Regions from separate parts of the Nocardiopsis akebiae genome, predicted to be linked through region 2. Evidence: riboswitches for the same ligand, from Rfam matches in the RefSeq annotation. Region 2 holds a riboswitch; each other region holds the start of a gene.

Region 1 (4,692 bases), 900 kb from region 2:
CTCGGACCAGGACCACGCGGTGCTGGAGCGCTGGGCGGGCATGGCCGACGCCGACACGGCGGCGGTGCAGGACGCGCACATCGGCGGCTGGCCGGTGTGCCTGGTGGGGATCGAGTCGCGGTCGGTGCCGCGGCACGGCTTCCCGCCCACCGACGGGCCCGACACCTACACCGCGGGCACGCTGTTCCCGCGTTCGTCCAAGAAGGTGGCGCGGGCGATCAACGCGGCGTCGGGCAACCGGCCGCTGGTGGTGCTGGCGAACCTGTCGGGGTTCGACGGTTCGCCGGAGTCGCTGCGCAAGCTCCAGTTGGAGTACGGGGCCGAGATCGGGCGCGCGATCGTCAACTTCGACGGTCCGATCGTGTTCTGCGTGATCTCGCGGTACCACGGCGGCGCGTTCGTGGTGTTCTCCAAGGCGCTCAACCCGAACATGACGGTGCTCGCGCTGGAGGGGTCGTTCGCCTCGGTGCTGGGCGGGGCCCCGGCGGCGGCCGTGGTGTTCGCCGGTGAGGTCAACACGCGTACCGCGAGCGATTCGCGGGTGACGGGGCTCCAGGAGCAGGTGTCGGCGGCCAGCGGCGCCGAGCGGGCCGCGCTCAACGCGCGGCTGGCCGAGACGCAGTCCTCGGTGCGGGCGGAGAAGCTCGGCGAGGTCGCCGCGGAGTTCGACCGGGTGCACAGCATCCAGCGCGCGGTCGAGGTGGGTTCGGTGGACGCGATCATCAGCGCCGCCGAGATGCGGCCGCGCATCATCGAGGCGATCGAGCACGGCATGAAGCGCTGAGGGCTGGGACTGGCGGGGCGGGGCCGCGGCCCCGCCCCGTCGGCGTGCGCCGAGGGGTGGGCGGCGGGCCCGTCTCCGGTGTGCGGGCGGACGGGGCCGACGGGCGCAAGCGCCGGTCGGCCGTACCGCCCGTCCGTCCGGTCAGCGGATCTTCTCGCCGTACACGTGGTCGACGGGCATGGTCATGAGCACCCTGCGGTCGGAGACCATGACCGACCGGTACTCCTCCCAGTCGGGGTGCTCCCCGGCGGCGAGGCGGTAGTAGTCCACCAGCGCCTCGACATCGGGGCCGTGCGGGTCGGTGCCGGGGCCGGTGAGGGTGGCCACGCCCTCGGCGGTGGCCCACGCCCAGCCGTCGGCGCTGGTGACCTGGAGCGTGGCGCGCGGGTCGCGGCGCAGGTTGGCGGTCTTGGCCCGGCCCTCGGTCATGGAGACGTGCAGCAGGTCGGTCTCGGCGTCGTAGAAGGGCTGGACGGGGGAGAGCTGGGGGCGGCCGTCGGCCTTGATGGTGGCCAGGACCCCGAGCTTGCTCCGGGCGAGCAGCGCGCGCGGGTCGAACGTCGTCGCGGTCATGTTCCAGGACCCCTCTCTGCCGGGTGGTGGCGGTGCGCGGTGGCACCGGCCGTGTGCGGCCGGTCACGATCGTACTCCCGGTGCGCGCGGCCGTCCCGCTCCCGCCGCGCGGCGCACACCGCCGTGTCCGTCGGCCGGGGCGCGCGACCGGGCCCGCCACCCGGCGCTCCGGGCCACCCGTGTGCGCGTCGGCCGGGGCGGGGGTGCGGCCTGAGCACTCCGACGACTCCCCCGGGGTGCGCTGAACAGCGCGGACACCGGAGCGGTGGCGCGGGCGCGGCCCCTGTGCGCCTTCCGGCCGCAGAGGGCCGAGGGGGCCTTGATAGTCTGCCGGGGCCAGTCGTACCACGTACGTGGTCAGGGAATCCGGTGCGAATCCGGAACTGACGCGCAGCGGTGAGGGGGACGGGCGGGGTACTCACGCCACTGGGGCGGAGGCCGCGGAGACCACGGCGTCGAGGCGGCACCGACCTGGGAAGGCACCCCGTCCGGACGAACCCGAGTCCGAAGACCTGCTGGCCCCTCCGCGTCGAGTGCGCGGAGGCGTCCCGTGCCAGGCTCCGCGTTCGAGCCCCGACATCCAAGGCATGCCCATGCTGCGTCGCGCCCCGCGCCCCCTTCCCCTCCTGCTCGCCTCCGCGCTGCTGCTCACCGCCTGCGCCCCCTCCCCGGGAGGGGGGAGCGGCGGGGGGGAGGCCGCCGCCGACGCCCGCGCGGTCGACAACTGCGGGCACCGGGTGGGCGTCGACGCCCCGCCCGAGCGCGTCGTCTCCCTCAACCAGGGCAGCACCGAGATCCTGCTCTCACTGGGGTTGGCGGACCGCCTCGTCGGCACCGCCACCTGGACCGATCCGATCATGGAGGGACTGGAGGAGGCCAACGGGGGCATCCCCCGCCTGGCCGACAACGCCCCCTCCTTCGAGGTGGTCCTGGACGCCGAACCGGACTTCGTGACCGCCTCCTTCGTCTCCACGCTCGGCACGGGCGGTGTCGCCACCCGCGAGCAGTTCGAGGAGCTGGGCGTGCCCACCTACGTCTCCCCGACCGACTGCGCCACCGGCAAGGACAACGACAGCGGGGGAGACGGCTCGCGCAGCGAACCCCTCACCCTCGACGCCGTCTACGGCGAGATCCGCGACCTGGCCCTGCTGTTCGGGGTCGAGGAGCGCGGGGAGGAGCTGATCGCGGAGCTGGAGGGGCGGGTGGCTGCGGCCACCTCGGACCTGGACGCCTCCGGCGTCTCCCTCATGTACTGGTTCGCCAACTCCCAGTCGCCCTACCTCGCGGGCTGCTGCGGCGCTCCCGGCGCCATCACCCGCGCGGTCGGCGCGCGGAACGCCTTCGACGACACCCACGACGAATGGCCCCAGATCAACTGGGAGACCGTCGCCGACCGCGACCCCGACGTCATCGTCCTCGGTGACCTGACCCGCGACTCCCAGACCGCGGAGTCCGCCGACGCCAAGATCGCGTTCCTGGAGTCCAATCCCGCCACGGGCAACCTCACCGCCGTGCGCGAGGAGCGCTACGTCCTGCTCAGCGGCCAGGCGATGAACCCCTCGATCCGCACGGTCGAGGGGATCGAGCAGGTCGCCGAGGGTCTGCGCGGCCTCGGGCTCGGCCGGTGAGCGGTGCGCGTCTGGCGCTGCTCTCCTGCGGTGGACTGGTGCTCCTGGCCGTGTCGGTCTCGGTCGCGGTGACCATCGGCCCCGCCGACATCACCACGGCCGAGGTCTGGGGGTCGGTCGCCGCGCGGCTGGGGTTCGGGGAGAGCGGGCTGTCGCCGCTGCGCGAGGGCATCGTCTGGGACCTGCGCATGCCCCGCACCCTGCTCGCCGCGGTGTGCGGGGCCGGGCTGGCGCTGTGCGGGGCGGTCATGCAGTCCCTGCTGCGCAACCCGCTGGCGGACCCCTTCGTGCTCGGGGTGTCCTCGGGGGCCTCCACCGGGGCGGTCGCCGTGCTGGTGCTGGGCTGGGGCGGTGCGGTGGTGTCGCTGTCGGCGGGCGCCTTCGTCGGCGCCCTGCTCTCCTTCGGGCTGGTGGTGCTGCTCGCGCACACCCTGGGCGCGAGCATGGACCGCGTGGTGCTGTCGGGGGTGGCGGCCATGCAGCTGTTCTCGGCGCTGACCTCGTTCATCGTGCTGACCTCGGCCGACGCCGAGACCACGCGCGGGGTGCTGTTCTGGCTGCTGGGCTCCCTCAGCGGCGCCGGGTGGGACGACGTGGTGCTGTGCGCGGCGGTGCTGGCCGGTGTGCTCGCCGTGTGCCTGGCGCACACCACCACCCTGGACGCGTTCGCCTTCGGTGAGGAGGCCGCGGCGAACCTGGGCGTGCGGGTGGCCCGCGCCCGCATGGTGCTGCTGTGCGCCACCGCGCTGCTCACCGCCGCCCTGGTCAGCGCGGCCGGGGCGATCGGCTTCGTGGGGCTGGTCCTGCCGCACGCGGCCCGCGCGCTCACCGGCGCGGCCCACGCCAGGCTCCTGCCGGTGACCGCGCTGGCGGGCGCCGTCTTCCTGGTGTGGGTGGACACGGTCGCCCGCACCGCGCTGGACCCCCAGGAGATCCCGGTGGGGGTGGTGACCTCCCTCATCGGGGTTCCCGCCTTCGTCGCCGTGCTCTACCGCGCCAGGAGGCACACGTGACCCATTCCGACCAGGCGGTGGCGCGCGGCCGCGACGGCGCGTCCTCCGTGACGGCGCCGGGGACGGCCGCCGCGCCCGAGGTGCTCGGCGCGACTGCTCCGCCCGCCCGCCCGGCGCTCACGACCGACGGCCCACCGCCCGAGGAGGGGGAGCCGACGCGGGGCGGCGGTCCCGGCGCGGCCGGGCTGCGCGCCGAACGGGTGAGCCGCCTGATCGGCGGAGGGCTCGTCCTGGACGGCGTCACCCTCGCTCCGCGCCCCGGCGAGACCGTCGGCCTGCTCGGCCCCAACGGTTCGGGCAAGTCCACGCTGCTGCGGCTGCTCTCGGGCGTCCTGGCGCCCTCCGCGGGCGTGGTCGCCCTCGACGGCGAGCCGATCGGCCGGACCGCGCGCCGGACGGTGGCGCGGCGCGTGGCCGCCGTCGAACAGAACGCGCACACCCAGACCGAGCTGACCGTCCGCGACGTGGTGGCCCTGGGGCGCGTCCCCCACCGCCGCGCCTGGACGCCCATGTCCGCGGCCGACGCGGACGCCGTCGCGGCGGCACTGGAGCGCACCGGCCTGACCGCCACCGCCGACCGGTCCTGGCACACGCTCTCCGGCGGTGAGCGCCAGCGCGCCCAGATCGCCCGCGCCCTGGCCCAGGAGCCGAGCGAACTGCTGCTCGACGAGCCGACCAACCACCTCGACATCCA
Region 2 (4,692 bases):
GTCCTCACCGCCCCCGGAGGCGATGCCCTGGGTGCCGCACGCGGCCAGGGGCAGGACCAGCGCGGCCAGCGCCGCCCCGGGCCACCGGGCTCTGCGCTCCCACGGCCGGTTCCCCCCGGCCCCGGGGCAGGGGGCGGCCTCGTTCGGGTGGACTCGAGTCGACGACAACACCGGACTCCCTCATCCCTCATCCCTCAGCGGGTGGCCAACACGGCTGCTGCTGGGAGCAACATAGGGGACGCCCCCACCCGTCCCGGGGCGGTGACCACATGTGGTCACCGCCCCGGGACGGGCGACGCGCCGGAGACCGGGGACGCCCGCGCGGGGCGCCCTACCGGCACCGCACGGTGCCCTCACACGGCTCCGCGCCCCGTGTGTCCCACCGGCCGCGGCCCCGAAGCCCTCCCGGGCCCATCCTCACCCCGGACCGCCCGCCGCGCCGTGACGCCGCGCCCTCAGACCCCCTCGGAAGCCTCCTCGGCCCCCTCAGCGGACTCCTCGGAGGGCTCGGCGCTCTCCTCCGGGGCGTCGGGGAACCCGTCCATGTAGGTCTCGCCGGGGGCCGTGGTCCCCAGCAGCTGGGACACCGTGACCATGGTGTACCCCTGCTCGTGCAGTTCCCGGATCGCCGTGCGGGAGGCGTCGACGGTGGTGCCGTGGATGTCGTGCATGAGGATGATCGCCCCGTCCGAAGCGCCCTCCAGCACCCGGTCGTGGATCACCGGGGCCTTGCGGTCCTTCCAGTCGAGGGTGTCCACGCTCCACAGGATCTGAGCCAGGCCCATGTCCGCGGTCACCGAGGCCACGCCCTCGTCGGTCGAGCCGTAGGGCGGACGCATGAGGTCCATGGTGTAGCCCGTCTCGCGGTACACCAGCGCCTGCACGACGTCCAGGTCCGCGCGCACCCCACCCGCGCCCAGACCGGCCAGGTCGGGGTGGTTCAGGGTGTGGTTGGCGATCTCGTGTCCCTCGGCGTAGGCGCGCCGCACCGTGTACGGGTGCTCCATGACGGGGTTGCCGGTGACGAAGAACGTGGCCCGCGCGTCGTACTCGGCGAGGGCGTCCAGCAGTTCCGGGGTGCGTCCGCCGGGGCCGTCGTCGTAGGTCAGCGCCACGCACTTGGTGCCGGGGTCGGAGCAGTCGACTCCGGGGTCCACCGCGGGCACCTGTCCGGGTACGGCGCCGTCCCCCTGGCCGTCCTTGTCGGCCCGGGGCGGGGCGGCGATGGAGAAGTCGTCCACGCCCACGGTCGCGGCGTCGCGCACGCGCAGGCCCAGTTCCGACAGCAGGCCCTCGGCCCGACCGGCGGCGACCACCGCGCGCGTGCGGCCCTCCTGCGCCGGGGCGACCTGCCCGGCGTCGAACTCCACGACCAGGTCCCCGTCGGGGTTGAACCCCACCGAGTCGTACAGGGAGCTGATCGGGTGGATGACGTCGGGGTCGGCCGGGCCCTCCCCGCTCCCGACGGCGTCGCGCACCAGGCCGTTGAGCTCCTCCAGCTGCTCCTGGCCGCCGACCAGCGCGGTGGAGGGGTGGTGCGCCGCGGTCTCGGTGTCGTACCAGTAGGTGGTGTACCCCTCCCGGGACCCCTCGGAATCGGTCTCCACCCGGGTCACGCGGACCCCGAGCAGGCCGTCGCGCGCCGCGGTCAGGTTCCACCCCGCCTCGAAGGAGACCGCGCCGGGGTTGGCCGCCTCGAAGGCGTGCACCTCGTCGGTCAGCTCACGCTCCAGGAAGTCGGCCAGCGGCTCGGCGTTGGGGATCACCGGGTATGCCACCGAGACGGAGATCTCCCCGTCGTAGGCCAGTTCGGCCTCCTCCACGCCCGCCACGGCGGCCGCGTCCACCTCGGTGAGTCCGTCGGGTTCGCCCGAGGCCGGGGGCGACGGCTCGCTCTCGGAGAGCGGCGCTCCCTGCGTCCGCGCCCCGGGTTCGGGCTCGCCGGAGGAACGGGTGGCCAACAACACCATGCCCGCCAGGATCGCCAGGGCTACCACGACCGTGATCAGGGGGTGGTCCGGTGCCATGGCGAGGCGGGGCTGCTTATTCACGAGGGAATCTCCACGTTCATCGCTCAGACGAACGTCCGCGGGGAGCAGAGAGGGCTCACCCGCGCAACGCTTGACTTCGTGTGTGACGCCGACCTGAGGACGGGGGTTCTCACCGTCCGGACCGTGCGCATGGGGCCGCATGCCGGGTACAGGGGCGAAGGGGGCCCTCCCTATACTTGCAGCCGTGGAAGGTACATGATCCACCCCCGCGTCCCGGGTCCGGCCCGGAACGAACGGGGCGGAACCATGTCGCAAGAGGGAACCCGGTGCGAGTCCGGGACTGCCCCGCAGCGGTATGGGGGAACGAACGTCGCCATGAGCACTGGTAGCGCCGGTCGCAGAGACCGGAAACCGGGAAGCGGCGGCCAGTAGGAGGAGCGGTGTCCGCACCGCCCGCGCCCCCGAGTCCGAAGACCTGCCTCCACCCGGCGACGCGCCCGCGGCGCCGGTGGTCCCGCGCCCCGAGGGAGGGCCGGAGGCGGTGGCAGGTCCGGTGCGCGCCCGCGGCGCGTCCGTCGGCGTGCCCGCCCCTCTCCTCCTCCCCGCGGCCGGTACCCGGCTTTCGACGAGGGAGAGAAGCTCATGACCACGACCCCCGCGCCTTCCGCGGCCCCGGGCGGACCACGTCCCTCCGTGCGCTCGACCGTGCACGGCTACCCGCGCATCGGCCCCGACCGCGAGCTCAAGCGCGCCTGCGAGTCGCACTGGAGGGGCCGCACCACCGCCAGGGAACTGGACGAGGTCGCCGCCGACCTGCGCCTGGGCGTCTACGCCCAGCTGCGCGAGGCCGGTGTCGACGACATCCCCTCCAACACGTTCTCCTATTACGACCACGTGCTGGACACCGCGGTCCTGTTCGACCTGGTCCCCTCCCGCTTCGCCCCGCCCGCCGCGGCGCCGGACCGTGAGGAGGAGCTGCGCCGCTACTTCGCGCTCGCCCGCGGCGAGCAGGGCGCCCCTCCGCTGGAGATGACCAAGTGGTTCGACACGAACTACCACTACCTCGTCCCCGAGCTCTCGCCCGGCACCCGTCCGCGCCTGGTCGGCGACAAGCCCGTCGCCGAGTTCCGCGAGGCCGCCGAGGCGGGCTTCCACACCCGCCCGGTCCTGGTCGGCCCGCTCACCTTCCTACTGCTGGCCAAGCCCGCCGAAGGCGCCCCCGAGGGCTGGGAACCCGTCCAGCTGCTCGACCAGCTCCTGGACGCCTACGCCCAACTGCTCGGCGACCTGCGGGCCGCGGGCGCCACCGAGGTCCAGCTGGACGAGCCGATCCTGGCCACCGACGAGGGCCGCGCCGCCGTCGGCCACCTGGAGCGCGCCTACCAGCGCCTGGGCGCGGTCACCGACCGGCCCTCCCTGCTGGTGTCCACCTACTTCGGCTCCATCGGCTCCGCGGCGCTGCGCGTCCTCAAGGAGTCCGCGGTCGAGGCGGTCGGCCTGGACCTGGTCACCGACGACGAGGGCGTGGACGACCTGGTGCGGATCTCCGGCCTGGGCGCCACCCGCCTGGTCGCGGGGGTGGTGGAGGGGCGCAACGTCTGGCGCACCGACATCCCGGCCGCCGTCGCCGTGCTCGGCACCCTGCTCGCCCTCACCGACGAGCTGACCGTGAGCACCTCCTGCTCCCTGCTGCACGTGCCCTTGGACCTGGACGCCGAGACCTCCCTGGCCCCCGAGCTGCGCGGGGCCCTGGCCTTCGCCCGGCAGAAGGCCAGGGAGACGGCCCTGCTCGGCCGCGTGCTGTCCGAGGGGGCCGAGGCCGAGTACACCGGACGGGGCGGCGTCCGTCCCCCCGCCTTCACCGACGCGCGCGTACGCGCCCGCCTCGACGCCCTGGGCCCGGACGCCTACGAGCGCCCGCGCGAGCGCGGCAGGCCCACCGACACCCCGCTCACCACGACCACCATCGGTTCCTTCCCCCAGACCGCCGAGCTGCGCCGCGCCCGCGCCGCGCACCGCAGGGGGGAACTGGCCGAGGACGCCTACAAGGCCGTCCTGCGCGAGGAGATCGACCGGGTCGTCGCGCTCCAGGAGGAGATCGGCCTGGACGTGCTCGTGCACGGCGAGCCCGAGCGCAACGACATGGTCCAGTACTTCGCCGAGCAGCTGGAGGGCTACGCCACCACTGAGAACGGCTGGGTGCAGTCCTACGGTTCGCGGTGCGTGCGCCCGCCGATCCTGTTCGGCGACGTCTCGCGCCCGGCGCCGATGACGGTCGAGTGGACCACCTACGCCCAGTCGCGCACCGACAAGCCGGTCAAGGGCATGCTGACCGGTCCGGTCACCATGCTCGCGTGGTCGTTCGTGCGCACCGACCAGCCGCTGGGCGAGACCGCCCGCCAGGTGGCCCTGGCTTTGCGCGACGAGGTCGCCGACCTGGAGCGCGCCGGGATCCGCCACATCCAGGTGGACGAGGCGGCCCTGCGCGAACTGCTGCCGCTGCGCTCGGAGCACCGGGCGCGGTACCTGGACTGGGCGGTGGGCTCCTTCCGCCTGGCCACGTCGGGGGTGTCGCCGTCCACGACCGTCCACACGCACATGTGCTACTCCGAGTTCGGGCTGATCGTCGGCGGCATCGAGGCGCTGGACGCCGACGTCACCAGCGTGGAGGCCGCACGCTCGCGCATGGAGCTGGTACGGG
Region 3 (4,692 bases), 920 kb from region 2:
GCGGCGGCGTGCGTCCCCGTGGTCATCACCGTCGCGATTCTGGTCGGCGGCATCGGCGTCCTGAAGTACCCCGCCGAGCTCATGCTCATCTTCGCGGGGGTGGTGTTCGCCCTCTTCGCGCTCTGGCACGGCGTGCGCTGGGACGACGTGCTGACGAACATGGGCGACAAGCTCAGGAGCGCCCTGCCCGCTGTCCTGATCCTGCTCAGCATCGGCATGCTCATCGGCTCGTGGATGATCGCCGGAACGATCCCCCTGATGGTCTACTACGGCCTGGAGCTCATCAACCCGTCCTACCTGTACGTACTGGCCTTCCTGGCCACCGCGCTGGTCTCCACCTTCACCGGCACCTCCTGGGGCTCGGGCGGCACGGTCGGGGTCGCCCTGATCGGGGTGGCCCAGACGATGGACGCGTCGCTGGCGATCACGGCGGGCGCCGTCGTCTCCGGCGCCTACTTCGGGGACAAGCTCTCGCCGCTGTCGGACACCACCAACATGAGTTCGCTCGCGGCGGGCGCCAACCTGTACGAGCACATCCGGCACATGCTCTACACGGCCGTGCCCTCGTCGGTGCTGGCCGCCGTCGTCTTCCTGCTCGCGGGCACCACCATCACCACCTCGCCCGCCGGCCTGGGCGGTATCGACGAGGTCGTCACCGAGCTGAACGGGCTGTTCACCCTCAACCCGCTGCTGCTGATCCCGGCGGTGGTCGTGCTCGCCGGGTCCATCATGAGGAAACCGCCGCTGGTCGTGCTGTTCGCCTCGTCCATGACGGCGCTGCTGATCGCGCTGCTGGTCCAGGGGGCGAGCGTGGGCGACCTGTTCGCCGCGGTCGTCTCCGGCTTCACCACCGACATGCTGCCGCAGGGGGACGGGGTCTCCGACGTCCTGGCCGAGCTGGTGAACCGGGGCGGGCTGTACTCGATGTACAACTCGGCGTTCTTCGTCTTCTGCGCCTTCTTCTTCGCCTCGGCGCTGGAGAAGTCGGGCGTGCTCCGGGTCCTGCTGGAGGGGCTCATCGCCAGGCTGCGGTCCACGGGCAGCCTGATCCTCACCACCCTGCTCTCCGGTTTCACCATCATCAACGGCACCTCCAACGCCCTGGTGACCTTCTTCCTGGTCAAGGACGTCTACGGCGACGCCTACCGGGCCAGGAACCTGCACCCGGTCAACCTGTCGCGCAGCATGGAGGACTCGGTCACGATCACCGAGGTGCTCATGCCCTGGACGGTGTCGGGCGTCTTCTTCGCCACGACCCTGGGCGTGGCCAACTTCGAGTTCCTGCCGTGGGCGGTGTTCAACTGGGGCGGTTTCCTCTTCTCCGCCCTGATCGCCTTCCTTGCGCCGCTGACCCGGGGCTTCGGCATCCGCCACCTCGAACCGGAGCAGGAGCGCTCCACGACGTGAGCCCCGCCCTGGGCGGCCACGCGAAAGGGGAGCGGAGCGCGTGCGAGACACGTGCTCCGCTCCCCTCGGGCATGGGGGCGGCCGGGTCGGCGGCCCAGGCGGGGCGGGGGCTCGGCGCCCTCCCCGTCCGTCCGGGCGGGGAGGCGCGCGCTGTCGGGGGGCCGTCCGCGACCGTCCGCGAAGGCGGCACCTACCGGCCCTTCTTCATGTCCTCCTTGCCCTGGCGCAAGCGCCCCTTGGCCATCTCGGCGCGGCCCTCGTTCTTCATGCGGTCGTCGCCGGCGGCCTTGCCGGTGGTCTCCTTGGCCTTGCCCTTGACCATCTCGGCCTGGCTGCGGCCCTTCTCACTGGCGCTCACGTTCTTCCTCCTTCGGTGGTCCTCGCGGGGAGCGGTGTACCGCTGCGAACCGTCCTTGGCCCGTCCCACTGCCCGAAACAGGAAACCCTAAAATCCCCGCAAAGCCCCCGGAACGCCCCACGCCCGCCGCCACGACCGCTTTCGCGCTCGAAAACGGACCGGAACCGGGCCCGAAAACACGCGCCGCCGCGGACCCGCGCGCCGCCGCCTCCGGTCGCGGACAGCCGCGCGGGGCGCCGTTCGGCCCCGCGGCCCCGGGGGCCTCCTCCGCCTCCGCCTCCGGGAGCGGGCCGCACTCGCGAGCCCCCCGGGTTCCGCCACGGCGTCCCGGGGCGGCACCGGTCCGCGGCCCTTGGGGGGAAGGCCCCCGGACCTGGCCCGGGAGGGGAACGGTACCCTCGTCGAGCCAGTCGAACTCCACCTCGTGGGGCAGGGAACCCGGTGCGAACCCGGGACTGACGCGCAGCGGTGAGGGTGACGGGCGGGCACGCCCCGGGGACGCGCTTCCCCGGGACAGCCACTGGAGCGCACGCTCCGGGAAGGCGCTCCGCACCGGTCGATCCCGAGTCCGAAGACCTGCTGGCGCTGGCGGTGACGGGCCGCCAGGTCGACCGCGGACCCCGCGAACGGGTCCCTGACCAGAAGGACGCGCATGTCCCCGATGGGCTCCCCATCCCCATCCCCCACCGTCCGCGCCCGGCGCGACCGCTGCCCGGGCGCCCTGCGGCCCTGGCCCGCCGACGACGGGCTGCTGGTGCGGCTCCGGCTCGTCGGCGGCAGGCTTCCCGTCCGTTCGCTGCGCGCCCTGGCCGCCGTGGCCCAGGAGTACGGCGACGGCCGGATCCACGTCACCGGGCGGGCCAACGTGCAGCTGCGCGCCCTGCCCGGAGACGGGGCGCGGCTCTCCCCCGACGTGCTCCGGGCCCTGGAGGGAACCGGACTGCTGCCCTCGCCCTCCCACGAACTGGTCCGCAACGTCATGGTCTCCCCCCGCACGGGGCTCGGAGCAGGAAGGACGGACCTGCGGCCCGTGGCCGCCGAGCTGGACGCGCTGCTGTGCGCCGAACCGCGCCGCGCCGCCCTGCCCGGCCGCTTCCTCTTCGCCTTGGACGACGGAAGCGGCGACCTGCTGGAACGCACCTGCGACCTGGGGCTCGTCGCCCTCGACGCGCGTACCGCCCAGCTCAGGGTCGGGGAGCACTGGGGCCCGCCGACGCCCCTGGAGGAGGCCCCCGCGTCGCTCGTGCGCCTCGCCGACCGGTTCCTGGAGCTGCGCGGCGACGGCCCCGACGCCCCCTGGCACGTGGCCGAACTCCCCTCGCCCCTGACCGACCCGGCGCCGCCCGACCCGGGACTGCCCGAGCCCGCGCCGCCGCTGCCGCACGGCCCGGTACCCGGGATCGGTCGGCACGTCCCCGTGCCCGAGGCGGGCCTGGACCGGGCCGCAGCCGAAGCGCTCACCGCCGAAGCCGTCGAGGCCGGTTCCGGCGAACTCGTGGTCACGCCGTGGCGCGCCGTGCTCGTCCCCGGGGAGGCGCGGTGACCTCCCCCAGAAGACCGAACCGGCACTACGAGTACGTCGACGACGGTCCCGCCATCTACGCCGACTCCTTCGCCACCATCCGGCGCGAGGCCCGGCTCGACCACCTGCCGGCCAACGCCGAGCGGCTCGCCGTGCGGATGATCCACGGCACCGGCCAGGTCGACCTCGCCGACGACCTCGTCGTCCACCCCGACCTGGTTCCCGCGGCGCGCGCCGCCCTCCGGGCCGGTGCGCCGATCCTGTGCGACGCGCGCATGGTGGCCTCCGGCGTGACCGCGAGCCGCCTGCCCAGCGACAACGAGGTGCTCTGCCTCCTGGGCGACGAACGGGTGCCCGGCCTGGCCCGGGAGTGGGGCACCACCCGCACGGCCGCCGCGGTGTCGCTGTGGGAGCCGCTGCTCGACGGCGCCGTGGTCGCCGTCGGCAACGCGCCCACCGCCCTGTTCCACCTGTTGGAGATGCTGATCGACGGCGCTCCGCGCCCCGCGGCGATCGTGGGCTGCCCGGTCGGCTTCATCGGCGCCGCCGAGTCCAAGCAGGCGCTGACCGAGCTGTGCGACCGCCACGGCGTCGACGTCCCCTACGTGACCGCACGCGGCCGCCGCGGGGGTTCGGCGATGACCTCATCGGCCCTCAACGCACTCGCCAAGGAGCAGGAATGACCGGTCGTTTCCACGGCGTCGGCGTCGGCCCGGGCGACCCCGAGCTGATCACCCTCAAGGCGGCCAGGCTCATCGCCGCGGCCGACGTCGTCGCCTACCACGCGGGCGTGGGCAAGGAGTCCAACGCCCGCCGCATCGCCGACGCGCTGATCCCGGACGGCGTGGTCGAGGAGCGGTTGACCTATCCGGTGACCACCGGGGCGACCGACCACCCGGGCGGCTACGCGGGTGCGCTGGCCGACTTCTACGAGGAGTCCGCCGCGCGGCTGGCCGCCCACCTGGACGCCGGGCGCGACGTCGTCCTGCTCTCGGAGGGCGACCCGCTGTTCTACGGGTCGTACATGTACATGCACGACCGGCTGTCCGAGCGCTACCCCACCGAGATCGTGCCGGGCGTCCCGGCGTTCGCCGCCGCCACGGCCGCCGCGGCCGCCCCGCTGGCCCGGCAGACCGACGTGCTCACCGTGCTGCCCGGCACCCTGCCCGAGCCGGAACTGGCCCGGCGCCTGGCCGACACCGACGCGGCCGTGGTCATGAAGCTGGGCCGGACCTTCCCGGCGGTGCGCCGCGCCCTGGCCGCGGCGGGTCGGCTGGAGCACGCGGTGTACGTGGAGCGGGCCTCGATGGGCGGGGAGCGGCGGCTGCCGGTGGCCGAGGTCGACCCGGCGACGGTGCCCTACTTCTCCCTGGTGCTGGTGACCGGGGACAGCCGCAACGGCCCG
Region 4 (4,692 bases), 920 kb from region 2:
CCGACCTGCTGACCGTGCGCGCCACGCGCATGCTCGCCGGGGCCGACGTGGTGCTCTACCCCGGCACCTACCTGGACCCGCAGGTCCTGACGCACTGCGCGCCCGGCGCGCAGCTGGTGGACACCCAGGGCTTGGACCTGGACCGCATCACCGACCACCTGGTCCGTGCGCACGCGGCGGGCCGCGACGTCGTACGGCTCACCTCCGGCGACCCGTCGCTGTACTCGGCGCTGGCCGAGCAGACCCGCAGGCTGGACGCGCACGGCGTTCCGTGGGACGTCACGCCCGGGGTGCCCGCGTACGCGGCCGCCTCGGCCCTGGCGGGACGGGAGCTGACCGTGCCGCTGGTGGCCCAGTCGGTGGTGCTGACCCGGACGCGGGCCCGCTCGACCGCCATGCCCGGGACCGAGTCGCTGGCCGCGTTCGCCGCGACCCGGGCCACACTGGTGCTGCACCTGGCGATCCGGCGGGTGCGCGAGCTGATGGCCGAGATCGAACCCGAGTACGGCGGCGACTGCCCGGTGGTCGTGGTGTACCGGGCCAGCCAGCCGGGCGAGGCGGTGCTGCGCGGCACGGTCTCCACCGTGGCCGACGCGGTGGAGGAGGCCGGGTTCCGGCAGGCGGCGGTGATCCTGGTGGGGCGGGCGCTCGATCCGGAGACGGGTGGTGAGTCCTACCTCTACGACCCGGCCCGGCCTCGGGTCAGCGGCCCGCCGCCAGGCACCACTGGGTGACCGTGCGGGCGGGCGTCCAGCCGGTGAACGCGCCGATGGGCGCGGTGGTCTCGACCGCGATCCGGGTCAGCTCGCCCCCGTGGCGCCGGTGGGCGTCGGCGAGCAGCTGCTCGGTCTCCAGCGTCACCCCGTGCACCACGATCCGACCTCCCGGCCGCAGCGCCCCCAGACAGGCGTCGAGCACGCCCGGCCGGGTCGCGCCGCCGCCGACGAACACCGCGTCGGGCGCGGGCAGCCCGGCCAGCGCGTCCGGCGCGCGGCCGGTGACCACCTCCAGTCCGGGAACGCCGAGGCGGCCCGCGTTGCGGCCGATCCGCGCGGCCCGTTCGGGGTGGGCCTCCACCGCCGTGGCGGTGCAGGAGGGGTGGGCGCGCATCCACTCCACGCCGACCGACCCCGCGCCCGCGCCCACGTCCCACAGGTGCTGGCCCGGCGAGGGCGCCAGGCGGGCCAGCGCCGAGGCGCGCAGGTCGCGCTTGGTGAGCTGCCCGTCGTGTTCGAAGGCGTCGTCGGGCAGCCCCGCGACCAGGCCGTGGCCGGGCGGGCCGAGGAGTTCCAGGGCCAGCACGTGCAGCGGGGGCACCGCGCCGGGGGGCGAGGCGAGCCAGTGGTCGGCGGTGGTCTCCAGGCGCGACTCGGAGTCCGCGCCCAGGTCGCCCAGCACGGTCATCCGGCTGGCGCCGTAGCCCGCGCCGACCAGCAGGGCGGCGACCGCGGCGGGGGTGGCGCCGTCGGAGGAGAGCACCAGGACGCGGTGGCCGGGGGCGACCTGGCGCAGCAGCAGGCGTGGGTCGCGGCCGACCAGGCCCACCACCGCGCAGCGTTCGGCGGGCCAGCCCATGCGGGCGCGGGCCAGGGCGATCGAGGAGACGGCGGGCTCCACCCGCACGGCGTCCGCGCCCAGCAGGTCGATCAGGGTGGTGGCGATGCCGGAGACCAGGGGGTCGCCGGAGGCCAGCGCCACGGTGGAGGGGGTGTCAGGGGAGGCGCCGTCGGCGGAAGCGGGGTCGGCGGAGGCGGCGTCGAGCGAGGCCAGCAGTGGCGGCAGGCCCTCGCGCAGGGGTGAGGGCCAGGCCAGGCGGCGCTGCCGGGGCCGGTCGGGGAGCATCGTCAGGTGCCTGCGCCCGCCCAGCACCGTGTCGGCGGCCAGGACGAGTGCGCGCAGCCGCTCGGGCAGACCGGACCAGCCGTCCGCGCCGATGCCGACGACGGTGATCCTGGTTTCGGGGGGAGGGGGCGCGTCATCCTTCATTCCTCGGACGCTATCGTGGCGGCAGGCATGAGGTGCCCCAACGACCCAGCCATCGGAAACGGTGGGGACGGCCGACGGGGAGAATCTGGGAAGCCCGGTGAGACTCCGGCACAGGCCCGCTGCGGTGAACCGAGCCTTCCGTCCAGGAAGGACCCGGCAAGTCCGAAGACCGGCCTCGCGCCCGTCCCTTACCGATGGCGACATGAGCGGGAGCCTCTACATGCCATTGCGGTCACCGCACTACCCCTTTTCCGCGATCGTCGGCTGCGACGCCGAGGAACTCGACGACCTGGGCCTGTCCCTCGTCCTCACCAGCGTCTCGCCGGAGATCGGCGGCGTCCTGGTGCGCGGCGAGAAGGGCACCGCCAAGTCCACCGCGGTCCGTGCCCTGGCCTCCCTCCTGCCGCCCGTCGACGTCTACCAGGGCGACCGGTTCTCCGTGGACCCCGCCGACCCGGCGCAGCACTCCCCCGACGGGCCCTTCGGGTCCGGCACGGCCGTGGAGAGCCGCCCGGTGCGCCTGGTCGAACTGCCCGTCGGCGCCACCGAGGACCGCGTGCTGGGGTCCCTGCACCTGGAGCAGGCCCTCACCCACGGCAGGGTCGCCTACGAACCCGGTCTGCTGGCCCGGGCCCACCGCGGCATCCTCTACGTCGACGAGGTCAACCTCCTGCACGACCACTTGGTGGACCTGCTCCTGGACGCCGCAGCCACCGGCCGGGTCACCGTGGAGCGCGACGGGTTCTCCGTGGAGCACGCGGCCCGGTTCCTGCTCATCGGCACCATGAATCCCGAGGAGGGCGAGCTGCGCCCGCAGCTCCTGGACCGGTTCGGGCTCACCGTCGAGGTCGCCGCGCCGTCCGACCCCGCGACCCGCGCCGAGGTGGTGCGCAGGCGCATGTCCCACGACGCCGACCCCGCCGCCTTCGCCGGTCGCTACCACGAGGCGGAGAAGGCCCTGGCCGAACGCATCGCGGCGGCACGGGAGGCGCTGGGCCGGGTGCGCCTGTCCGAGGCGGCGCTGCTGAAGATCGCCGAGGTGTGCGCGGCCTACGACGTGGACGGCCTGCGCGCCGACATCGTGACCGCGCGCACGGCGATGGCGCACGCGGCCTGGGCGGGCCGGACGCGGGTCACCCGGGCCGACATCCGCCGCGCCGCCACGCTCGCCCTGCCGCACCGGCGCCGACGCAACCCCTTCGACGCGCCGGGACTGGACGAGGAGCTCCTGGACCGGATCCTGGGCGACGAGGAACCGCCGCCCGACCCCCCGGAGCCGCCGGGCCCGCGCGGAAGCGACGACGGCGACGGTTCCGAGGCCCCGTCGGACGCACAAGACCCACAGGACCCCTCCGACGACGCCAGCCCCCAGGATCACTCCGGGGACGACGGGCAAGCCCAGACCCCCGGCGCCGAACAGCCCGGCCGGGAGCACTCCCCCGCCTCCGCCGAGCACGCGCCCGACGGCGCCGAGGGCGACTCCGCCGAGCCCCGCCCCTCCGGCGCCCCACCGGCCACCGCCAAGGCCGCCGCCCCCTACCGGACCCGGCTGCTCACCGTGCGGGGCTCCGGCGAGGGCGCCGACGGCAGGCGCAGCCGGGCCGTGGGCGCGCGGGGCCGCCGGATCGGCGCCGCCGCGCCCGGACGGGGTTCGGGCAGCGCCGTCCACCTGGTGGAGACCGTGCGGGCCGCCGCGCTGCGGCCCCAGGAGGGCGGCCGACTGCGGCTGCGCCCCCGCGACCTGCGCGTCGCGGTCCGCGAGGGGCAGGAGACCAACCTGGTGCTGTTCTGCGTGGACGCGTCCGGCTCCATGGCGGCGCGCAGGCGCATGACCGAGGTCAAGACCGCGATCCTGTCCCTGCTCCTGGACGCCTACCGGCGCCGCGACAAGGTCGGCCTGGTCACCTTCCGGGGGCGCGAGGCCGAACTCGCCCTGCCGCCGACCCGGTCGGTGGACGTGGCCGCCGCCCGCCTCGACGACCTGCCCGCCGGGGGGCGCACCCCGCTGGCCGAGGGGCTGGAGGAGGCGGCCCGCGTCCTGCGCCGCGAGCGGCTGCGGGACCCGAGGCTGCGCCCGCTCCTGGTCGTGGTCACCGACGGCCGGGCCACCGGCGGCAAGGGCGCGGTGGGCCGCGCGATGGCCGCCGCCGACCGCGTCGCCGGGCTGGGCGTGACCACCGTCGTGGTGGACGGCGAGTCCGGACCGCTGCGCCTGGGCCTGGCCGCCGCCCTGGCCGCCCGCCTGGGCGCCGACCACATGCCCGTCAGCGAGGTCAGCGCCGACGCGCTGGGCACCGCCGTACGAGAGAGGGCCGCCTGATGCCCAAGGGACAGCCGCTCGTCGTCCCCGACGACGGACTCACCACGCGCCAGCGCCGCAACCAGCCCCTGTTCGCCGTGCACACCGGTGACGGCAAGGGCAAGTCGACCGCCGCGTTCGGCCTCGCGCTGCGCGGCTGGAACCAGGGATGGCGGATCGGGGTGTTCCAGTTCGTCAAGTCGGCGAAGTGGCGCATCGGCGAGCAGACCGTGCTGGAACGCCTGGGCGAGCTGCACGAGCAGACCGGCGAGGGCGGCCCGGTCGAGTGGCACAAGATGGGTTCGGGCTGGTCGTGGAGCCGCCGCAAGGGCGACGCCGAGGACCACGCGGCGGACGCCGCCGAGGGGTGGGCGGAGATCAGGCGAAGGCTCGCCGACCAGACGCAC

The links. A riboswitch is a leader RNA that binds a small molecule or an ion and turns the genes downstream of it on or off. The one in region 2 is predicted to bind cobalamin.
Region 1: linked by a shared signal. The riboswitch ahead of KGD83_RS17800 (ABC transporter substrate-binding protein) and the one ahead of metE (5-methyltetrahydropteroyltriglutamate--homocysteine S-methyltransferase) in region 2 are both predicted to bind cobalamin.
Region 3: linked by a shared signal. The riboswitch ahead of KGD83_RS17715 (nitrite reductase) and the one ahead of metE (5-methyltetrahydropteroyltriglutamate--homocysteine S-methyltransferase) in region 2 are both predicted to bind cobalamin.
Region 4: linked by a shared signal. The riboswitch ahead of KGD83_RS17740 (VWA domain-containing protein) and the one ahead of metE (5-methyltetrahydropteroyltriglutamate--homocysteine S-methyltransferase) in region 2 are both predicted to bind cobalamin.

The regions. Positions count from the first base shown of each region.
Region 1 covers NZ_CP074132.1:4,141,858-4,146,549, reverse strand. Annotated here, with positions in the region: gene KGD83_RS17810 (ATP-binding protein) at 1-784, shown strand, start outside; gene KGD83_RS17805 (PPOX class F420-dependent oxidoreductase) at 926-1,357, opposite strand; cobalamin riboswitch at 1,678-1,891, shown strand; gene KGD83_RS17800 (ABC transporter substrate-binding protein) at 1,951-2,985, shown strand; gene KGD83_RS17795 (FecCD family ABC transporter permease) at 2,982-3,998, shown strand; gene KGD83_RS17790 (ABC transporter ATP-binding protein) at 3,995-4,692, shown strand, end outside.
Region 2 covers NZ_CP074132.1:5,045,003-5,049,694, reverse strand. Annotated here, with positions in the region: gene KGD83_RS21605 (polysaccharide deacetylase family protein) at 1-168, opposite strand, end outside; gene KGD83_RS21600 (polysaccharide deacetylase family protein) at 456-2,027, opposite strand; cobalamin riboswitch at 2,308-2,468, shown strand; gene metE (5-methyltetrahydropteroyltriglutamate--homocysteine S-methyltransferase) at 2,634-4,692, shown strand, end outside.
Region 3 covers NZ_CP074132.1:4,120,492-4,125,183, forward strand. Annotated here, with positions in the region: gene nhaC (Na+/H+ antiporter NhaC) at 1-1,407, shown strand, start outside; gene KGD83_RS17710 (CsbD family protein) at 1,598-1,765, opposite strand; cobalamin riboswitch at 2,157-2,363, shown strand; gene KGD83_RS17715 (nitrite reductase) at 2,418-3,308, shown strand; gene KGD83_RS17720 (precorrin-8X methylmutase) at 3,305-3,970, shown strand; gene KGD83_RS17725 (precorrin-2 C(20)-methyltransferase) at 3,967-4,692, shown strand, end outside.
Region 4 covers NZ_CP074132.1:4,126,030-4,130,721, forward strand. Annotated here, with positions in the region: gene cobM (precorrin-4 C(11)-methyltransferase) at 1-734, shown strand, start outside; gene cbiE (precorrin-6y C5,15-methyltransferase (decarboxylating) subunit CbiE) at 703-1,986, opposite strand; cobalamin riboswitch at 2,037-2,178, shown strand; gene KGD83_RS17740 (VWA domain-containing protein) at 2,207-4,306, shown strand; gene cobO (cob(I)yrinic acid a,c-diamide adenosyltransferase) at 4,306-4,692, shown strand, end outside.